DNA from 2 places in the Streptomyces sp. NPDC001822 genome. Region 2 is predicted to be linked to the other one. Evidence: predicted binding sites of a transcription regulator. Region 2 holds the regulator's gene; the other holds the start of a gene.
What was found. The regulator HrcA, encoded in region 2, represses chaperone genes, less so after heat shock. The targets are predictions, from matches to a motif close to TTNGCACTCNGNNNNNCNGAGTGCNAA.

Region 1: the regulator HrcA is predicted to act here: its motif matches at 2,178-2,204, upstream of groL (chaperonin GroEL).

What each region holds. Positions count from the first base shown of each region.
Region 1 is NZ_JBIATW010000002.1:59,116-69,109, reverse strand. It holds gene ACFYY2_RS04550 (DinB family protein) at 1-257, opposite strand, end outside; gene groL (chaperonin GroEL) at 392-2,014, opposite strand; gene ACFYY2_RS04540 (cold-shock protein) at 2,334-2,540, opposite strand; gene ACFYY2_RS04535 (MoaD/ThiS family protein) at 3,003-3,278, opposite strand; gene thrC (threonine synthase) at 3,307-4,605, opposite strand; SAM riboswitch class I at 4,624-4,751, opposite strand; gene ACFYY2_RS04525 (glucosyl-3-phosphoglycerate synthase) at 4,905-5,855, shown strand; gene ACFYY2_RS04520 (trehalose-6-phosphate synthase) at 5,940-7,316, shown strand; gene otsB (trehalose-phosphatase) at 7,385-8,233, opposite strand; gene ACFYY2_RS04510 (DUF3263 domain-containing protein) at 8,407-8,640, opposite strand; gene ACFYY2_RS04505 (ABC transporter substrate-binding protein) at 8,651-9,868, opposite strand.
Region 2 is NZ_JBIATW010000015.1:54,386-64,379, forward strand. It holds gene ACFYY2_RS28350 (MFS transporter) at 1-1,299, shown strand, start outside; gene ACFYY2_RS28355 (adenosine deaminase) at 1,263-2,255, opposite strand; gene ACFYY2_RS28360 (ribonuclease Z) at 2,266-3,174, opposite strand; gene ACFYY2_RS28365 (histidine triad nucleotide-binding protein) at 3,338-3,697, opposite strand; gene ACFYY2_RS28370 (16S rRNA (uracil(1498)-N(3))-methyltransferase) at 3,800-4,546, opposite strand; gene ACFYY2_RS28375 (nitronate monooxygenase) at 4,543-5,616, opposite strand; gene dnaJ (molecular chaperone DnaJ) at 5,740-6,879, opposite strand; gene hrcA (heat-inducible transcriptional repressor HrcA) at 6,880-7,896, opposite strand; gene ACFYY2_RS28390 (MBL fold metallo-hydrolase) at 8,061-8,783, shown strand; gene ACFYY2_RS28395 (DUF3097 domain-containing protein) at 8,809-9,627, shown strand; gene hemW (radical SAM family heme chaperone HemW) at 9,680-9,994, opposite strand, start outside.

The DNA.
Region 1 (9,994 bases), on a different contig from region 2:
ATCCGGTCCGACCACACCATCGGGGCCTCGTTGTCGTCGAACACGCGCCGGAACCAGGCACGTTCCACTTCCGCCATGTGCCGCACCAGGCCCAGCAGCGAGAGCGTCGAGGGAGGCATCGACCGCTGCCGCAGCTGCTCGTCGTCCAGGCCCTCGCACTTCATGGCGAGAGTGGCCCGGTGGTAGTCGAGAAAGGCCCGCAGCGTCTCGCGCTCGTCGCCCGCGGTCGGCGGCCCTGTACGCACGTCGGTGGTCACCGGTCACACTCCTTCACGATGGGGCAGAAGTGTTCAGTATCCGGTCGCACGTACGACGCCGGCCCCCGGGACGAATCCCGGGGGCCGGCGTCGTACGGATACTGCGGGTACTGCTGGAGCTGCTGATCCGGGGATCAGAAGTCCATGTCACCGCCCGGCATGCCGCCCGGAGCGGCCGCAGAGGCCTTCTCCGGCTTGTCGGCGATGACGGCCTCGGTGGTGAGGAAGAGCGCGGCGATGGACGCGGCGTTCTGCAGGGCGGAGCGCGTGACCTTCGCCGGGTCGATGATGCCCTCGGCGATCATGTCGACGTACTCGCCGGACGCGGCGTTCAGGCCGTGACCGATCGGCAGGTTGCGCACCTTCTCGACGACGACGCCACCCTCAAGACCACCGTTGACGGCGATCTGCTTGAGCGGGGCCTCCAGCGCGAGCTTCACGGCGTTGGCGCCCGTGGCCTCGTCGCCCGTGAGGTCGAGCTTCTCGAAGACGGCCGAGGCCTGGAGCAGAGCCACGCCACCACCGGCGACGATGCCCTCCTCGACGGCTGCCTTGGCGTTGCGCACCGCGTCCTCGATGCGGTGCTTGCGCTCCTTGAGCTCCACCTCGGTGGCGGCGCCGGCCTTGATGACGGCCACGCCGCCGGCCAGCTTCGCGAGGCGCTCCTGGAGCTTCTCGCGGTCGTAGTCCGAGTCGGAGTTCTCGATCTCGGCACGGATCTGCTTGACACGACCCTGAACCTGGTCGCTGTCACCGCCGCCGTCGACGATCGTGGTCTCGTCCTTGGTGATGACGACCTTGCGGGCGGTGCCGAGTAGGTCCAGGCCGGCGTTCTCCAGCTTGAGACCGACCTCCTCGGAGATGACGGTGCCACCGGTGAGGATGGCGATGTCGCCGAGCATGGCCTTGCGGCGGTCACCGAAGCCCGGAGCCTTGACGGCGACGGACTTGAAGGTGCCACGGATCTTGTTGACGACCAGGGTCGACAGGGCCTCGCCCTCGACGTCCTCCGCGATGATCAGCAGGGGCTTGCCCGACTGCATGACCTTCTCGAGCAGCGGAAGGAGGTCCTTCACGTTGCTGATCTTGGAGTTGACGATCAGGATGTACGGGTCGTCGAAGGACGACTCCATGCGCTCCATGTCGGTGGCGAAGTACGCCGAGATGTAGCCCTTGTCGAAGCGCATACCCTCGGTGAGCTCCAGCTCCAGACCGAAGGTCTGGGACTCCTCGACGGTGATGACGCCTTCCTTGCCGACCTTGTCCATCGCCTCGGCGATCTTGGCGCCGATCTCGGTGTCGGCAGCGGAGATGGAGGCCGTCGAAGCGATCTGCTCCTTGGTCTCCACGTCCTTCGCCTGCTCCAGGAGGGCGGCGGAGACGGCCTCGACGGCCTTCTCGATGCCACGCTTCAGAGCCATCGGGTTGGCACCCGCGGCGACGTTGCGCAGGCCCTCGCGGACGAGCGCCTGGGCGAGAACGGTGGCGGTGGTCGTACCGTCGCCGGCGACGTCGTCCGTCTTCTTGGCGACCTCCTTGACCAGCTCCGCACCGATCTTCTCGTACGGGTCCTCGAGCTCGATCTCCTTGGCGATGGAGACACCATCGTTGGTGATCGTGGGCGCGCCCCACTTCTTCTCGAGGACGACGTTACGGCCCTTGGGGCCGAGGGTGACCTTGACGGCGTCGGCGAGCTGGTTCATCCCGCGCTCGAGACCGCGCCGTGCCTCCTCGTCGAACGCGATGATCTTGGCCATGTGAAGTGGTCCTCCCGGACAGGGGTGGATTGCTCCGGACCGAGAGGCGCCCGCGACGGACGGCCTGCCTGCTCAGCGGTTCCTTGCCCCGCTGAGCCTGCGGGCCTCACCGGCCCGGTCCAAGTTTCTGTCACTCTCACCTGGAGAGTGCTAACGCCAATGATTAGCACTCGACCCCGTCGAGTGCAAGCGCCTTCGGCGACGGCTCGCTGGACGGAGGGGCGCCCGGGGGTGCACGCGGACGCACGCAGGGCCCGTCCCCCTGCGGAGGAACGGACCCTGCGTGCGTGAGAAGCGTCGTTGGCCGACCGCGCCGAGCTCAGCCGACGGCGAGCTTGACCATGTCCGCCTGCGGCCCCTTCTGGCCCTGCGAGATCTCGAATTCAACTCGCTGACCCTCTTCGAGGGTGCGGTACCCGTCCATCTGGATCGCGCTGTAGTGGACGAAAACATCCGCACCACCGTCGACCGCGATGAAGCCGTACCCCTTCTCCGCGTTGAACCACTTGACGGTGCCCTGAGCCATGCCCAACTCCCCTATTACTGGCCCTTGCACGAGACCGCACTTCGCGGGCCCGGGTCAGAACGCACCCTCCGACAGGAGAGGGTGGCGTGCGCCGGAACGCGTCGACCGCGGCCGAATGTATCTGCCCAACTGCCCTCTGCAACAGGGCAATCGGACGGGAATTCTGGGCACGCGGGATCACCCGGATAGGGATGATCGGGAGGAATCCTGGGCAAGTCGGGCCTGACAAAGGCCACTTATGCCTCAAGGGGTTCACGTACTTTGGCTGCTTCTTGTCGCGGCCGGGCGCATTCTCATATGCGGGCGGCACGGGCAGCGGCGGGGGCTTCCCCAACTGTACCGCGCTCAACCATGCAGAATGGCCCCCTCCGCTTCTCTTGCGGAGAGGGCCATCGTGCTCACGCTGCGCAGTCGGCGGGCGGCCGGGGCCGTCACTCCCCGGTCCGCGCGCCCTGCCGGGGATCAGCCTCCGGCGACGGCCGGGATGATCGAGACGCCCGCGCCGTCCGGCGTCACGGCGTCCAGTCCGCCCTCGAAGCGCACGTCGTCGTCGTTGACGTACACGTTGACGAAGCGGCGCAGCTTGCCCTGGTCGTCCAGGACGCGGGCGCCGATGCCCGGGTGGTTCTGCTCCAGCGACGCGATGACCTCGGAGAGGATCGCCCCCTCGGCGGAGACCTCGGCCTGACCGCCCGTGTAGGTGCGGAGGATGGTGGGGATACGGACCTTGACGCTCATGTCGGTGCCTTCCTTCGGTCTCGGGGGGTCAGCTGGCGGCCGCGAGGCCCGCGTCGCGGAACGCGTCCAGGCTGGGCCGGATCGTCGCCGACAGGCCGGTCGTGGGGGCGACCGCGTCCAGCGTCTTCAGTCCGTCGCCGGTGTTCAGGACGACGGTGGTCAGGGTTGGGTCCAGCAGACCGGCGTCGATCAGCTTCTTCGTCACGCCGACCGTCACACCGCCCGCGGTCTCCGCGAAGATGCCCTCGGTGCGGGCCAGCAGCTTGATCGCGTCCACGATCTGCTCGTCGTCGACGTCCTCCACCGCACCGCCGGTGCGGCGGGCGATGTCCAGTACATACGGTCCGTCGGCCGGGTTCCCGATGGCCAGGGACTTCGCGATGGTCTTCGGCTTCTGCGGCCGCACCACGTCGTGGCCGGCCTTGAAGGCGGTGGAGACCGGGGAGCAGCCCTCGGCCTGGGCGCCGAAGATCTTGTACGGCTTGTCCTCGACGAGGCCGAGCTTGATCAGCTCCTGGAGGCCCTTGTCGATCTTCGTGAGCTGCGAACCGGACGCGATGGGGATGACGAGCTGGTCCGGCAGCCGCCAGCCGAGCTGCTCGCAGATCTCGTACGCCAGGGTCTTGGAGCCCTCGCCGTAGTACGGCCGCAGGTTGACGTTGACGAAGCCCCAGCCCTCGCCGAGCGGGTCGCCGATGAGCTCCGAGCAGAAGCGGTTGACGTCGTCGTAGTTGCCCTCGATGCCGACCAGTTCACCGCCGTACACCGCGGCCATGACGACCTTGCCCTGCTCCAGGTCGTGCGGGATGAACACGCACGAGCGGAATCCGGCGCGGGCCGCCGCGGCTCCGACCGCGCCGGCGAGGTTGCCGGTGGAGGAGCAGGAGAGCGTGGTGAAACCGAAGGCCCGGGCGGCCTCGACGGCGATGGCGACGACACGGTCCTTGAAGGAGTGCGTCGGGTTGCCGGAGTCGTCCTTGACGTACAGGCCGCCGGTCACGCCCAGCTCGCGGGCGAGGTTGTCGGCCTTGACCAGCTTCGTGAAACCGGGGTTGATGTTGGGCTTGTCCGCGACGTCGGCGGGGACGGGGAGCAGCAGCGCATAACGCCAGATGTTGTCCGGCCCCTCGGCGATGCGCTTCTTCAGCTCTTCGGGGGAGCCGCTCGGCAGGTCGTACGCCACTTCGAGCGGCCCGAAACAGGACGCGCAGGCGAAAAGGGGGCCGAGTTCGAAACGCTCGCCGCATTCGCGGCAGGAAAGCGCCGCGGCGGGACCGAGATCCACGGCCGAAGAATCGGTGTTCGCTGCAACTGTCTGCACAGCCATGATGGCGGAGGCCCTTTCTCCTCATCTTCCTTGCAACGTATTTCGCCACAAGACGGAATTGGCACCTTCCCCACCGTGACCTCGCGGTCGGCAGGAGGGTTGCCGGGACTTCAACGGGCCGTTCCCTCAGTCCCTCTGGATGAGCGCTATGGCACCGGACCATCGATCCGGGCGTTTGTTCACGGACCCACCCCGACATGCGAGGGCCATCCGCGTTGTTCAAGACTGTAACCGAAGCACCGGACGACCGGATGAGTCGTCCGTACCGCGAGATGGATCACACACAGGGAGTATCGACCGTGCTGGAAGAGGTGGAACGCTGGCTGACCAGGCGTTCCTGGTCGGCCGACGACCGTCCGCTCGACCGCCTCACGGCCGCGCGAGCACGGGATCCGCGGCGCGCGCGCGTGAGCGTCGTCCTGCCCGCGCTGAACGAGGAGGCGACGGTCGGCGCCATCGTCACGGAGATCCGGCGCGAGCTGATGGAGAAGGTCCGCCTGGTCGACGAGCTGGTGGTGATCGACTCGGGTTCCACCGATGCCACGGCCGAGGTCGCACGGCGGGCCGGCGCCCGGGTCGTGCACCGCGACTCCGTGCTCCCCCGGATCCCCGCCCTCCCCGGCAAGGGCGAGGTCCTGTGGCGCTCACTGCTGGTGACGAGCGGGGAGATCGTCTGCTTCGTCGACGCCGACCTCAGGGACTTCTCCGCGGACTTCGTGTCGGGGATCGTCGGCCCCCTGCTGACCGAGCCGTCCGTACAGTTCGTCAAGGCCATGTACGACCGGCCATTGGGCGAAGCCGCTGGTCAGGGCGGTCGTGTGACGGAACTGGTGGCACGCCCGCTGCTCAACCTCCACTGGCCCCTGCTGGCCGGATTCGTCCAGCCGCTGGGCGGCGAGTACGCGGTGCGCCGCTCCCTGCTGGAGCGGCTCCCCTTCCCGGTCGGCTACGGGGTGGAGCTGGGCCTGCTGGTCGACGCGCTGCACACGGTGGGCCTGGACGCACTGGCTCAGGTCGACGTCGGCGTGCGCAGACACCGCCACCAGGACGGACAGGCGCTCGGACGGATGGCCGCGGCGATCTACCGGACCGCGCAGTCGAGGCTGTCCCGGGGCCCGCTCGTACGGCCCGAGATCACGCAGTTCGAGCGGGGACCCGAGGGGTTCGTCCCGCGCACCCACGCGGTGGACACGCAGGAGCGTCCGCCGATGCGGGAGATCGCGGAGTACGCGTCCAGGAACGCCGCATAGCGGCCCGCGCGCCCGCGGAGCCGGACCGGATCTCCGGCCGTTCCTCACGTTTGGCGCCTTCCCTCACGGGCTAGGTTCGGGTACATGGTCTCCGAGCACGCTGCCCAGGTCCTCGTCGCGTCCAACCGCGGCCCGGTGTCGTACGCCGAGCGGGAGGACGGCACGCTCGAATCGAAGCGCGGTGGCGGCGGGCTCGTCTCCGGGCTGAGCGCCGTCGACGACAAGCTGTGGGTGTGCGCCGCTCTCGGCGACGGCGACCGGGAAGCGGTCCGGCGTGGCGTGTCCGAGCCCGGTGTGCGCATGCTCGACATCGACGCCGGAGTCCACGAGGACGCCTACAACGGCATCGCGAACTCCGTGCTCTGGTTCGTCCACCACATGATCTACGAGACGCCGGTGGAGCCCGTCTTCGACGCGGAGTTCCGCCGCCGTTGGGCCTCCTACGAGGCGTACAACCGGGCCTTCGCCCAGGCGCTGGCCGAGGAGGCGGGCGAGGGCGCGGCGGTCCTCGTGCAGGACTACCACCTCTCGCTGGTCCCCGGGATGCTCCGCGAGCTGCGCCCCGACCTGCGGATCGGGCACTTCTCGCACACTCCCTGGGCGCCCGTCGACTACTTCCGCCTGCTGCCCGACGACATCGGCGAGCAGCTCCTGAACGGCATCCTCGGCGCCGACCGCGCCGCGTTCCTGACGCGCCGCTGGGCGGACGCCTTCATCGGCTGCTGCACGGAGATCCTCGGCGGCACCGGACGCACCCGGATCGGTGTGCACGGGCTGGGGGCGGACGCGGACTTCCTGCGCCGCCGTTCCCGCGAGGCGGACGTGGACGAGCGCATGGAGACGCTGCGGGACCAGGTGGGCGCCGGCCGGCGCACGATCGTGCGCGTGGACCGCACCGAACTCTCCAAGAACATCGTCCGCGGGCTGCACGCCTACCGGGCTCTTCTGGAGGAGCGCCCCGAGTGGCGCGAGCGTGTGGTGCACATCGCCTTCGCCTACCCCTCACGGCAGGACCTCGCGGTGTACCGGGACTACACGGCCGAGGTCCAGCGGGTCGCCGACGCGATCAACGCGGACTTCGGGACGGAGGGCTGGACCCCTGTCCTGCTCCACGTCGACGACGACTTCGCCCGCTCGCTCGCCGCGTACCGGCTGGCCGACGTCGCCCTCGTCAACCCCATCCGCGACGGCATGAACCTGGTCGCCAAGGAGGTACCCGTCGTCTCCGACGACGGCTGCGCGCTGGTCCTCTCCCGGGAGGCGGGCGCGTACGAGGAGCTGGGCGAGGACGCCCTCGTGGTCAACCCCTACGACGTGTCGGCCACGGCGCGTGCGCTGCACGAGGCGCTGACCATGGAGTCCGGCGAGCGGGCGGCGCGCTCGAAGCGCCTCGCCGCCGCGGCGACCGCGCTGCCGCCGCAGCAGTGGTTCCTGGACCAGCTGGAGGCGCTGCGGGCCTGACCGGCGACGGTCCGGGGTCCGGGCCCCGTCGGCCCGGACCCCGTCGCGGACCGGTCCTCGTGGCGGCGTCAGTCCTGCGCGAGCCGCCCGGCCAGGGCCGCGAGCAGGCCGGCCACCGCCGCCGGCCCCGGCAGCGACAGATCGGCCCGTTCGGCGAGTTCGGGCACCTCGGAGCCGCTGCACACCAGCAGGCCCCGGGCGCCCCGGGCCCTCAGCTTCTCCACGGCGGCGTAGGCGGCGAGGTCGCCCAGGTCGTCGCCCGCGTAGAGGACGGTCTCCGCTCCCGTCTCCCGCACGAACTCCTCCAGCGCCACACCCTTGTCCATGCCGGCGGGGCGCAACTCCAGTACGAGACGGCCGGGTTCCACGATCAGGCCGTGGCGGGCCGCGAGGCCGCTCAGCGGGACCCGCAGCGCCTCGAAGGCGGCCTGCGGGTCGGCGGCGCGGCGGGTGTGCACGGCGACCGCGCGGCCCTTCTCCTCGATCCAGGTGCCGTCGCCCGCCCCGGACTCCTCGATCACCCGGGGGAGTTCCGCGCGCACGGCTTCGACGCCGGGGTCCGGGGCGGGTGCGTGGACGCTGTCGCTGACGGCGTCCCAGCGTTCGGCACCGTAGTGGCCGAGCACGACCAGGTGGTCGAGGCCGGGCGCCCCGGCGAAACCGCCGAAGCGCACCGCCGTGCCGGCCGGACGCCCGGTGATCACCGCGACGGCGGCGACCCTCGGCGCCAGCGCCGACAGGGCCGGGACGACGTCGGGATGGGCGCGGGACCGCTCGGGGTCCGGGACGATGTCGGCGAGCGTGCCGTCGAAGTCGAGCGCGATCACCGCACGGCCGGGCCGGGCCAGCAGCGCGGCGAGGCCGTCGCGGCCGGCCCGGGTGGACGGGGTCGGGAGGGGGTGGTCCTGATTGCCCATGCGGCCGAGCGTAGCGGGCGGGCCCCGCGGCCGCGCGGTCCTCCCGGGGCCGCTCCCGCCCGGAGACGACCGCGCCTGCGGGGGTACGGGCTCACCGGACCGGTCCGGTGAGCCCGACGGGCGACGCCGCCGGAGTCACCGGGGAACCCGGCGCCGTACGCCCGATGCCGCGCTCAGCGGCGGCCCCGCCTCGCGTCGCGGACCCGGCGGAGCCTGTTGATCGTCACCGGGTCCTCCGCGAGCGCGCGGCGGTCGTCCAGCAGCGCGTTGAGCAGCTGGTAGTAGCGGACCGGAGACATGTCGAGCTCTTCACGGATCGCCCGCTCCTTCGCCCCGGGGCCGGGCCAGGAGCGCCGCTCCATGGCCAGCACCGCGTGCGCCTGGTCGGGGAGCGGGTCGGCGGTCATGTCGGCCAACCTACTCCGCGCTCTCCGCCTGCCGGGCCTGGGTCGCGATGTCCACGAGCACGGTCTCCGGGTTGGCGCCGGGCTCGACGGCGGTGCCGATCTTCTTCTTGATCGTCTCGCTGGCCTTCGCCCAGGACGTCTTGCCGAAGGGAGGCAGCTGCGAGTTCGGCAGCGCTTCCAGGAACGCGTGGAGCTGCTTGTGCTTGTCGTCGGCCTCCATCGCCTCGGAGGCGGTGCCGGTGACGGGCAGCAGGTCGTACTGGTCCGCGAACGACAGCACGTTCTCGTCCTCGTAGGCGAAGTTGAGGAACTTCCCTATCGCCACCCGGTTGCCGTGCTCCTTGAAGCCCATCATCCAGTCGGCCACGCCCATCGAGCCCTCGGTGGGCCCGTCGGCCCCCGGGAGCGGGACCATGCCGACGTCGACGCCCTTCTTCTCCGCCTCCTGCATGAGCGTGGGGTGGCCGTTGAGCATGCCCACATCGCCCTTGGTGAAGGCCTCGAAGGCCTGCGCACGGTCGAGCTTGCCGGGCGACACGGGACCGGTGAGGCCCTTGTCGACGAGGTTGTCCTTCAGCCAGCGGAAGGTGGCTATGTTCGCCGGGGAGTCGATGTCGTAGTTGCCGACCTCGTCGGTGTAGCCGCCGCCCCCGCTGAGGAGCCACATCAGGGTCTCGGCCTGCGACTCCTCCTCGCCGAGGGGCAGCGCGAAGGGGTAGCTCACCCCGCGCTGCTTGAGGGCCGCGGCGTCACTGCGGATGTCGTCCCACGTCTGCGGGGCCGTGATGCCCGCCTGGGTGAACATCTTCTTGTTGTAGAAGAGCAGACGGGTGCTGGCCACGAACGGAAGGCCGTAGAGCTTGTCGTCGACCTTGCCCGCGTCGGTGAGCGAGGGGAGGAAGTTGGCCCCCGTACGGATCGTGATCATGTCGTCGGCGGAGTAGAGCTTGCCCGCCTCGGCGTAGTCGGCGTACGCCCCGATCTGCGCGATGTCGGGGGCGTCGCCGGCCTCGACCATCTCGGCGACCTTGCGGTCGACGTCCTTCCAGGAGTAGACGGCCACGTCGACCTTGATGCCCGGGTTCTTCGCCGTGAACTTCGCCGCGACGTCGTCCCAGTAGTGCTGGGAACTGTTCTCCGCGTCGGTGCCGTAATCGGCCGCGACCAGCTTGAGAGTGACGTCACCGCCACCCGTGTCCGAACCGCATCCCGACAACGTCGCCGTCATACCGAGTGCGGCAACCGCCGCGGTCAGACCCACAAAGCGCCGCTGCACAGCCTGTCCATCCCTACATTGGTTGCCGCGTCCACCGCACGAGCGGTGACCCGCGATCCTGCCTCAGGTCCGGCGTGG
Region 2 (9,994 bases):
GCCGCCTATCTGCTCCCCACCATCGTCGGCCGCCTCAGCACCTGCCTGGGGCTGAGTCCGGCCCAGGCAGGCCTGGTCGGCAGCGCCCTTCTGCTCAGCTCCGCCTCTGCTGGCTTCACGCTGGCCGGACGCGTCGAGCGGTACGGATCGCGCGGACCGGCACGGGCCGGCCTGGTGCTCGCCGGGCTCGGCTACGGCTGCGCGGCGCTGACCACCTCGGTGCCGCTGGTCGTCCTCGGTGCGGTGATCGGCGGATTCGGCTCCGGCACGGCGACCGCCGTGGCGGCGTCGGGCATCGCGGCGCAGAGCGACCCGCACCGGACGTCGTCGCTCGGACTGCTCAGCGTCTCGGCGACGGCGGGCGCCCTCTACCTGACGATCCCTCACCTCGGTGGCGGCCACAGGCTGCCGTTCGCGTCGATCGCGCTGGTAGCCCTGCTCGTGTGGCCCGCCACGTCCCGGCTCGGCGGCCCCGTGCCCGCGGGTGCGGCCTCACCCGCCCAGGGGCGGCTGCCGCACCGCCGCTCCGGTCTGGTGCTGGCGGGCGGGATGCTCGTCTGGTCCATGGCGCAGAACGCCCTCTGGGGCGTCAGCAGCCGTATCGGCGTCGGTCAGGCCGGGCTCTCCGAGGTGACCGTCGGCGCCGTGTTCGCCGCGGCGCTCGGCGCGGGCCTGCTCGGCGTCATGGGCGCGGGCGTGCTGGGCGCCCGGCTCGGGCGGGCCGTACCGATCGGCCTGGGCACGATGGTCATCGCGGGCAGCATCGTGCTCAGTTCGTCGGCCGACGGCCTCGGGTCGTTCGCGACCGGTGAGGTCGTGTGGAACACCTTCTACCCGGTGGTCCTGTCCTACCTGATCGGTCTGGCCGCCTCACTGGACGTGCGCGGCCGCTGGGCCGTCCTCGCGGGCTCGGCGTCGTCCGTGGGCGTGGCCTGCGGCCCCGTCCTGGGGAGCGTGCTCTCCGAGCAGGCGGGCTACGCCGTGATGGGCCTGATCCTCGGCGCGACCACCCTCCTGGTCGCCGCCCCGGTCACCGCCGTCGCCCTGCACACCGGCGGACGCCCGCTGGTGCCCGGTTCGGTGCGGCGCCGGGGTGGCGCGCCCGCCGCGCTCCTCGCCGCCACGACCGGCAGCCTGTCCGGCGCCGTGCCCAAACTGGGTGCGCCGGAGCAGGCGGTCACGGAGATCAGCGCTCCCGGTCTCCGGCGGAGGCGGCTGGTCCGCAGCGCGATCCGGACCGCCGGCCCCGCCGGTTCGGCCGGTCAGTCGAACGCGTACGCCTCGACCTCGGAGAGGTAGCGCGCCCTGCGCTCCTCGTCGTGGTCGAGGAAGGCCGCTTCGAAGGAGTTGCGGGCCAGGGCGCGCAGTTGTTCGCGGTCGAGGCCGAGCGCCTCGTGGACGGCGTGGAAGGTGTCCCCGGCGTAACCGCCGAAGTAGGCAGGGTCGTCGGAGTTCACCGTGCAGAGCAGTCCGGCGGCCATCATGGCCGGCAGCGGGTGCTCCTCCAGTACGTCGACGGCGCGCAGCCGCACGTTGGACAGCGGGCAGAGCGTGAGGGGCACCCGGTCGGCGACCAGCCGCTTCACCAGGTCCGGGTCCTCCATCGCGCGCAGTCCGTGGTCGATGCGCTCGACGCCCAGGACGTCCAGGGCCTCGCGGATGTAGGCGGGCGGGCCCTCCTCGCCGGCGTGTGCGACCTTGCGCAGCCCGAGGGCCCCGGCCGCCTCGTACACCTCGCGGAACTTGGACGGCGGGTGGCCGGCCTCGGCCGAGTCGAGGCCGACGGCGCTGATGCGGTGGAGGTACGGCTTCGCGGCCTCCAGGGTCTCCAGCGCCGACGCGGCGGACTTGTCGCGCAGGAAGCACATGATCAGCTGCGTGGAGACGCCGTGCTTCTCCTCGCTCCCGTCCAGCGCCCGCCCGAGCCCCTCGACGACGGTCCCGATCGGCACGCCCCGGTCGGTGTGGGCCTGCGGGTCGAAGAAGATCTCCGCGTGCCGGACGCCCTGCGCGGCGGCGCGGGCGAGGTAGGCGTCGGCCAGTTCGGCGAAGTCCTCCTCGGTGCGCAGGACCGCCATGAGCGCGTAGTAGAGGTCGAGGAAGCTCTGCAGGTCGTCGAAGGAGTAGGCGGTGCGCAGCTCTTCGGTGTCCGCGTAGGGGAGGTCCACGCCGTTGCGCGCCGCGAGCGCGAAGGCCAGCTCGGGTTCGAGGGTCCCCTCGATGTGGAGGTGGAGCTCTGCTTTGGGGAGGTGCACGGTGATCTCGTTACTGGTGGCGGGTGGGTACGGGAACCCTGATCAGGTCCTGGGCGATGGTCAGTCCGCCTTCGAATCCGGCCGCCCTGGCCTGTTGTTCGAAGACGTCGGGGTCGCTGTAGCGCTGCGAGAAGTGGGTGAGCACGAGGTGCCGTACGCCCGACTCCTTCGCGACGCGCGCCGCCTGCCCCGCGGTGAGGTGCCCGTGGTCGGCGGCGAGCCGGCCGTCCTCGTCGAGGAAGGTCGACTCGATGACCAGCATGTCGCATTCCTCCGCCAGCGCGAACGCGCCGTCGCAGAGCCGCGTGTCCATGACGAAGGCGAAGCGCTGTCCGCGCCGCTCCTCCGAGACGTCCTCCAGCCGGATCCCGCGCAGGACTCCGTCCCGCTGGATGCGTCCCACGTCCGGTCCCGCGATGCCGTGCTCGGCCAGCTTCCCGGGGAGCATGCGCCGCCGGTCGGGTTCGGTGAGGCGGTAACCGAAGGACTCCACCGGGTGCGAGAGCCGGCGGCTGTCGAGGGTGTACGCCGCCGTGGTGGCGAGGACTCCGTCGGCGGCCACGGGGACCTCCGCCAGTTCGACGGACTCGCGGTAGGCGGTCGAATACCGCAGCCGGTCGAAGAAGTGCTGCCCGCTCGCCGGGAAGTGGGCGGTGACGGGGTGCGGGACCTGGTCGAGGTTGATGCGCTGGATCACACCGGCGAGGCCCAGCGCGTGGTCGCCGTGGAAGTGGGTGACGCAGATCCGGTCGATGTCGTGCGCGGCCACGCCCGCCCGCAGCATCTGGCGCTGCGTCCCCTCGCCCGGGTCGAAGAGGATGCCCTCACCGTCCCACCGCAGCAGATAGCCGTTGTGGTTGCGGTGGCGGGTGGGGACCTGGCTGGCGGTGCCGAGGACCACGAGTTCTCTTACGGACACGGTCGCTTCCGGGGTCGTTCGTCGGATCGGGTCGGATCGGGCGCCGGTGCGTCCACCCCGCGGGGCGCGCGGGCGCGGGCGGCGTCAGCCGGGGTCCGGGGACCCGCCGGCGGCGCCGAGATGCGGGAGCGCCCGCCCCGGCACGGTCCGTAGGGGACGGCTCTCAGCCGGGGGGCCACTGCATCCCGCGTCCGCCCAGGACGTGGGCGTGCGCGTGGAAGACGGTCTGCCCGGCGCCGGCACCGGTGTTGAGGACGATGCGGTAGCCGGGTCCGGTGAGCTTCTCGTCCGCCGCGACCAGACCGGCCTCACGCAGCACGTCCGCGGCGATCTGCGGTTCGGCGGCCGCGAGCGTGGCGGCGTCCGGGTAGTGCGCCCGGGGAATGACCAGGACGTGCGTGGGCGCCTGAGGGTTTATGTCACGGAAGGCGATGGTCGTGGCGCTCTCGCGCACGATGGTGGCCGGGATGTCCCCTGTCACGATCTTGCAGAACAGGCAGTCGGTCTGCGGCTCTCCCGCCATGGCCCGGTCCCCTCGGTCGTTCGGTCCTCTTGATCAGTACACCGGCATGCTATCCGCCCCCGGCGGAGCGGCGGGGGCGGCTCCGGCGGGACGAGCGGAGCGTCAGCCCCAGCGACCGGTGCGCCCCATCAGCAGGGCGGCGGCGGCGGTACCGGCCGTCGAGGTGCGCAGCACGCTGGGCCCGAGGCGGTAGGCCGGCGCACCCGCCTCGGCGAACGCCGCCAGCTCCTGGGGGGACACGCCACCCTCCGGCCCGACGACCAGCACGATGCCGCCCTCGCCGGGGAGCGCGGCGGTCGCGAGCGGTTCGCTGCCGGTGTCCCGGTCCTCGTGCAGAACCCCCGCGAAGCCGGCTCCGGAGAGGAGCGCGGCGACCTGCCTGGTCGTCATGAGGTCGGTCACCTCCGGAAAGCGCACCCGGCGTGACTGCTTGCCGGCCTCGCGTGCGGTGGCACGCCACTTCGTCAGGGACTTGAGGCCCCGGTCGCCCTTCCACTGGGTGATGCAGCGGGCGGCCTGCCAGGGCACGATCACGTCGACACCGGTCTCGGTCATCGTCTCCACCGCGAGCTCCCCGCGGTCGCCCTTGGGAAGCGCTTGGACGACGGTGATGCGGGGCGTGGGCTCCGGCTCCTCGTGGACGCGGGCGAGGCCGGAGACCACGAGCCGGTCCTTGCCCTCGGCGGCGCGTACGACGCCCTCGGCCCAGCGGCCGCGGCCGTCGGTGAGGACGACGTCCTCCCCGGGGTTGAGCCGCTTCACGGAGACGGCGTGCCGCCCCTCGGGGCCGTCCAGGACGAACTCCGGCCCACTGGGGAGGTGTTCGACGACGAAGACCGGTGCCGTCACGGGGCACTCCTCACGTTCACTGCCGCACGCGCGGCTTCCATTTCTGCGGCGAGCAGCCCGACGAGCTCTCCCGCGGGCATCTCGCGGGCCATCCGGTGCCCCTGCCCCGCCCACAGGGCCATGCCCTGAGCGTCGCCCGTCCTGGCGGCCGCCTTGCGCAAGGGGCTGGTCACCTGGTGGACCTGCGGGTAGGCGGCGGGGGCGTAGCGCCCGTGCTCCCGCACGAAGCGGTTGACCAGCCCGCGCGCCGGACGTCCGGAGAACGCCCGGGTCAGGGCCGTGGTCACGAACAGCGGGTCGGTCAGGGCCTGTTTGTGCAGCGGGTGCGCGCCCGACTCCGGACAGGGCAGGAAGGCGGTGCCGAGCTGTGCCGCGTCCGCGCCCGCCGCGAGGACCGCCGTGATCTGGGAGCCGCGCATCAGTCCGCCGGTCGCGACGAGGGGCAGCGCCACGGACTCGCGGACCTGGGCGATCAGGGAGAGCAGGCCGGTGCCGCCGAGTCCGCCCTGCGGATCGTCGTGGTGCGTGGACTGGTGACCGCCCGCCTCGACGCCCTGGACGCAGAGGGCGCCGGCCCCCGCCCACCCGGCGTTGCGCGCCTCCTGGGCCGAGGTGACGGTGACGACGGTGAGCGTGCCGACGGCGGCGAAGGCTTCGAGGACCTCGCGCGCCGGGCAGCCGAAGGTGAAGGAGACGACGGGCACCGGATCCTCCAGGAGGATCGCCACCTTGGCCTCGTAACCGTCGTCGCCGCAGGCGTCCGGGTCGCCGAGCGAGGTCTCGTACCAGGCGGCCTCGCCCGCGAGCTGGTGGCGGTAGACCTCCACGGCGCTCGGGTCGGCGACCGCGGGCTGCGGCATGAAGAGATTCACGCCGAAGGGCCGGACGCTCGCCCTGCGCATCTCCCGGATCTCCTCGTACATCCCGTCCGCGGTCTTGTAGCCGGCGGCGAGGAAACCGAGCCCCCCGGCCTCCGCCACGGCGGCCACCAGTCCGGGGCGTGACGCGCCGCCCGCCATGGGGGCCTGCACGATCGGGTACCGGCAGAGATCGGTCAGGGCCAAGGACATGACCGCATCGTGCCACGTCCGGAGAACCGCGCCGAATCAGCCGTTCTGCGGTGCGCGCGGGCTGACGTGGAAACACCGCACCGCCCGCCGGTGAGGAACCGGCGGGCGGTGCGGTGAAAGGGGTCAGCGGCCGTTGAAGGCGTCCTTCAGACGGGAGAAGAGCCCCTGCTGTCCTGGCTGGAACTGGCCGGTGGGCCGCTCCTCGCCACGCAGCTTGGCCAGCTCCCGCAGGAGGCGCTCCTGCTCGGGGTCCATCTTCGTCGGGGTCATGACCTCGACGTGGACGATGAGGTCACCGCGGCCGTTGCCGCGCAGGTGCGTGATGCCGCGCCCGTGCAGCGGGACCGACTGGCCGGACTGGGTGCCCGGCCTGATGTCGATCTCCTCCAGGCCGTCCAGCGTCTCCAGCGGCACCTGCGTGCCGAGCGCCGCCGCGGTCATCGGGATGGTGACCGTGCAGTGCAGGTCGTCCCCGCGCCGCTGGAACACCGGGTGCGCCAGCTCGTGGATCTCGACGTACAGGTCGCCGGCCGGGCCGCCGCCGGGGCCGACCTCTCCCTCGCCCGCGAGCTGGATCCGGGTGCCGTTGTCGACACCGGCCGGGATCTTCACCGTGAGCGTGCGGCGGGAGCGGATACGGCCGTCCCCCGCGCACTCGGGGCACGGGGTCGGCACGACCGTGCCGAAGCCCTGGCACTGCGGGCAGGGGCGCGAGGTCATGACCTGGCCGAGGAAGGACCTGGTGACCTGGGAGACCTCACCGCGGCCGCGGCACATGTCACAGGTCTGCGCGGAGGTGCCGGGGGCGGCTCCTTCGCCACTGCACGTCGTACAGACGACCGCGGTGTCGACCTGGAGGTCCTTGGTCGTGCCGAAGGCCGCCTCGGAGAGGTCGATCTCCAGCCGGATCATCGCGTCCTGGCCGCGGCGGGTGCGCGAACGGGGTCCGCGCTGCGACGCCGTGCCGAAGAACGCGTCCATGATGTCGCTGAAGTTGCCGAAGCCCCCGGCGCCGAAGCCTCCCGCGCCGCCACCGCCGCCCGAGGAGGACAGCGGATCGCCGCCGAGGTCGTAGACCTGCTTCTTCTGCGGGTCCGACAGCACCTCGTAAGCGGCGTTGATCTCCTTGAACCGCTCCTGGGTCTTCGGATCCGGGTTGACATCCGGGTGCAGCTCGCGGGCGAGCCGACGGAATGCCTTCTTGATCTCGTCCTGAGATGCGTCGCGGCGCACGCCGAGTACGGCGTAGTAGTCCGTGGCCACTTACGACTCCGCCAGGATCTGTCCGACGTAACGTGCCACTGCGCGTACCGCTCCCATCGTTCCGGGGTAGTCCATGCGGGTCGGTCCGACCACGCCGAGTTTGGCGACTGCCTCGTCGCCCGAACCGTAGCCGACCGCGACGACGGACGTGGCGTTGAGGCCCTCGTGGGCGTTCTCGTGCCCGATCCGTACGGTCATGCCCGAATCCGTCGCCTCACCGAGCAGCTTCAGCAGGACGACCTGCTCCTCCAATGCCTCCAGCACCGGCCGGATCATCACAGGGAAGTCGTGTCCGAAGCGGGTGAGGTTGGAGGTGCCGCCGATGATCAGCCGCTCCTCCGTCTCTTCGACCAGAGTCTCGAGGAGGACGGAGAGCACCGTGGACACGGTTCCCCGGTCCTCGTTCTCGAACGACTCCGGCAGGTCCTGCACCAGCTGCGGGACGTCCGCGAACCGCCGTCCCACGACCCGGCTGTTGAGCCGGGCCCGCAGATCGGCCAGCGACGTGTCACCGAACGGGGCAGGACAGTCGATCATACGCTGTTCGACCCGGCCCGTGTCCGTGATCAGCACGAGCATCAGCCGGGCGGGGGCCAGGGACAGCAGTTCCACGTGCCGGACCGTCGAACGCGTCAGTGAGGGGTACTGCACGACGGCGACCTGTCGGGTCAGCTGCGCGAGCAGCCGCACCGTGCGGCCCACGACGTCGTCGAGGTCGACCGCTCCGTCGAGGAAGTTCTGGATGGCCCTGCGCTCCGGCGACGACAGGGGCTTGACGCCCGCGAGCCGGTCGACGAAGAGGCGGTAGCCCTTGTCCGTAGGAATACGCCCGGCACTGGTGTGCGGCTGGGCGATGAAGCCCTCGTCCTCCAGCACCGCCATGTCGTTACGGACGGTGGCCGGGGAGACCCCGAGGCTGTGCCGCTCCGTGAGCGCCTTGGAACCGACCGGCTCCTCGGTGCCGACATAGTCCTGGACGATGGCGCGCAGCACTTCGAGTCTGCGTTCACTGAGCACCGCGCACACCTCCAGCTGTTGTTCTCCGGTGTCTGCCTGGCACTCTGTGCGTTCGAGTGCCAGCAATCCCCCGGTCAGTGTACGGGGGTGGGGTGGGCCCGGGGCAAGGCCGACCGGCCGGTCCGTCGCGGGACCGCGCAGGTCGATGCCGATAGCGTCGCCGTATGGACGCCTCTTGGGAAGAGTTCGGCTGGGAGCGGTTGGGCAACGGTATCGGGCGGCGGCGCCTCCCCGTCTGGGACGCGACCGTCGCCCTGGTGGCGGGGGCGGACTCCGTGCTGCTCCTCGACACCGGTGCGACGCTCCGCGAGGGGGCGCAGGTGCGGGCGCAGGCACAGGCCCTGCTGGGCCGGAGGGTGACGCATATCGCACTGAGCCATCCCCACTTCGACCATGTCCTCGGGACCGCCGCCTTCGCCGGTGCGGAGGTCTACGGCGCCGTCGGCACGGCGGAGCTGCTGGGGCGGGGCGCCGACGGGCTGCGCGCGGACGCGGTGCGGCACGGGATGAGCGAGCGGGACGCGACGGCGGCCGCGGACGCCCTGGTGGCTCCGCGGCACCAGGTCAGCGGTGAGTGGACGCTGGACCTCGGCGGCGGCCTCCAGGTGCTGCTGGCCAACGTGGGGCCCGGCCACACCGGGCACGATCTCGCGGTGCTGGTGCCGGGCTCGCCGGTCGTGGTGCTCTGCGGGGATCTGGTCGAGGAGTCCGGCGAACCCCAGGCGGGCCCGGATGCGGTGCCCTCGCACTGGCCGGCGGCGCTGGACCGGCTGCTGGAGCTGGGCGGCGAGGACGCGCTGTACGTTCCGGGACACGGGGCGGTGGTGGACGCGGCGTTCGTACGGGCACAGCGCGACCGGCTGGCCGCCCGGTTCGGCGTGTCGTGAAAGCGGCCCCGCTTATCGTCGTGCCATGCGCAGCTACCAGCCGGACCTGACCCCGCCGTGGAAGAGGTCCTCCCCCGCTCCCGAGGTCCCCGCCGAGCCCGATCTGGTCGTCGAGGAGGCCGTGACCGGTTTCTGCGGGGCGGTGATCCGGTGCGAGAAGACGGCCGAGGGGCCGACGGTCACGCTGGAGGACCGATTCGGCAAGCACCGGGTGTTCCCGATGGTGCAGCGCGGCTTCCTGCTGGAGGGCCGGGTGGTCACCCTCGTACGCCCCTCGGCGGGCGGTCCGGCGCGCCCCTCGCGCACGGCGTCGGGCTCGGTGGCGGTGCCCGGCGCGCGGGCGCGGGTGGCGCGGGCGGGGCGCATCTACGTGGAGGGGCGCCACGACGCGGAGCTCGTCGAGCGGGTCTGGGGGGACGACCTGCGCATCGAGGGCGTGGTGGTGGAGTACCTGGAGGGCATCGACGACCTGCCAGCGATCGTGCGGGAGTTCGCGCCCGGGCCCGACGCGAGGCTGGGTGTGCTGGTCGACCATCTCGTGCCGGGCTCCAAGGAGTCCCGGATCGCCGCGCAGGTCACGGACGCGAACGTGCTCGTGGTGGGACACCCGTACATCGACGTCTGGGAGGCCGTGAAGCCGTCGTCCGTGGGCATCCCCGGCTGGCCGGTGGTCCCTCGCGGCCAGGACTGGAAGACGGGGGTGTGCCGGGCACTGGGCTGGCCCGCGAACACGGGCGCGGCCTGGCAGCACATCCTGTCCCGGGTCGCCTCCTACAAGGACCTCGAACCGCAGCTGCTGGGCCGGGTCGAGGAACTGATCGACTTCGTCACGCTGCCCGGCTGAGAGGGCCGGCGCCCTTCGGGGCCCGGCCGCGCGTTCCGGTCCGGCCCCGCTCTCAGTCCACCAGGTCCCGCACCACGGCGTCGGCCAGGAGCCGGCCCCGCAGCGTCAGGACCGCGCGCCCCTCGGCGTACGGTCCCGGCTCCAGCAGCCCGTCCGCGACCGCGCGGCCGGCCGCCGCCAGACCGGCGGGGGCGAGCAGCGACAGCGGGCAGCCCTCGACGAGCCGCAGCTCCAGCAGGATGCGTTCGACCCGCCGGTCCTCGTCGCCCAGGACCTCACGGCCCGCACCGGGCGAACGGCCCTCGGCGATGGCCTGGGCGTACGCCCCGGGGTGCTTGACGTTCCACCAGCGCACCCCGCCGACGTG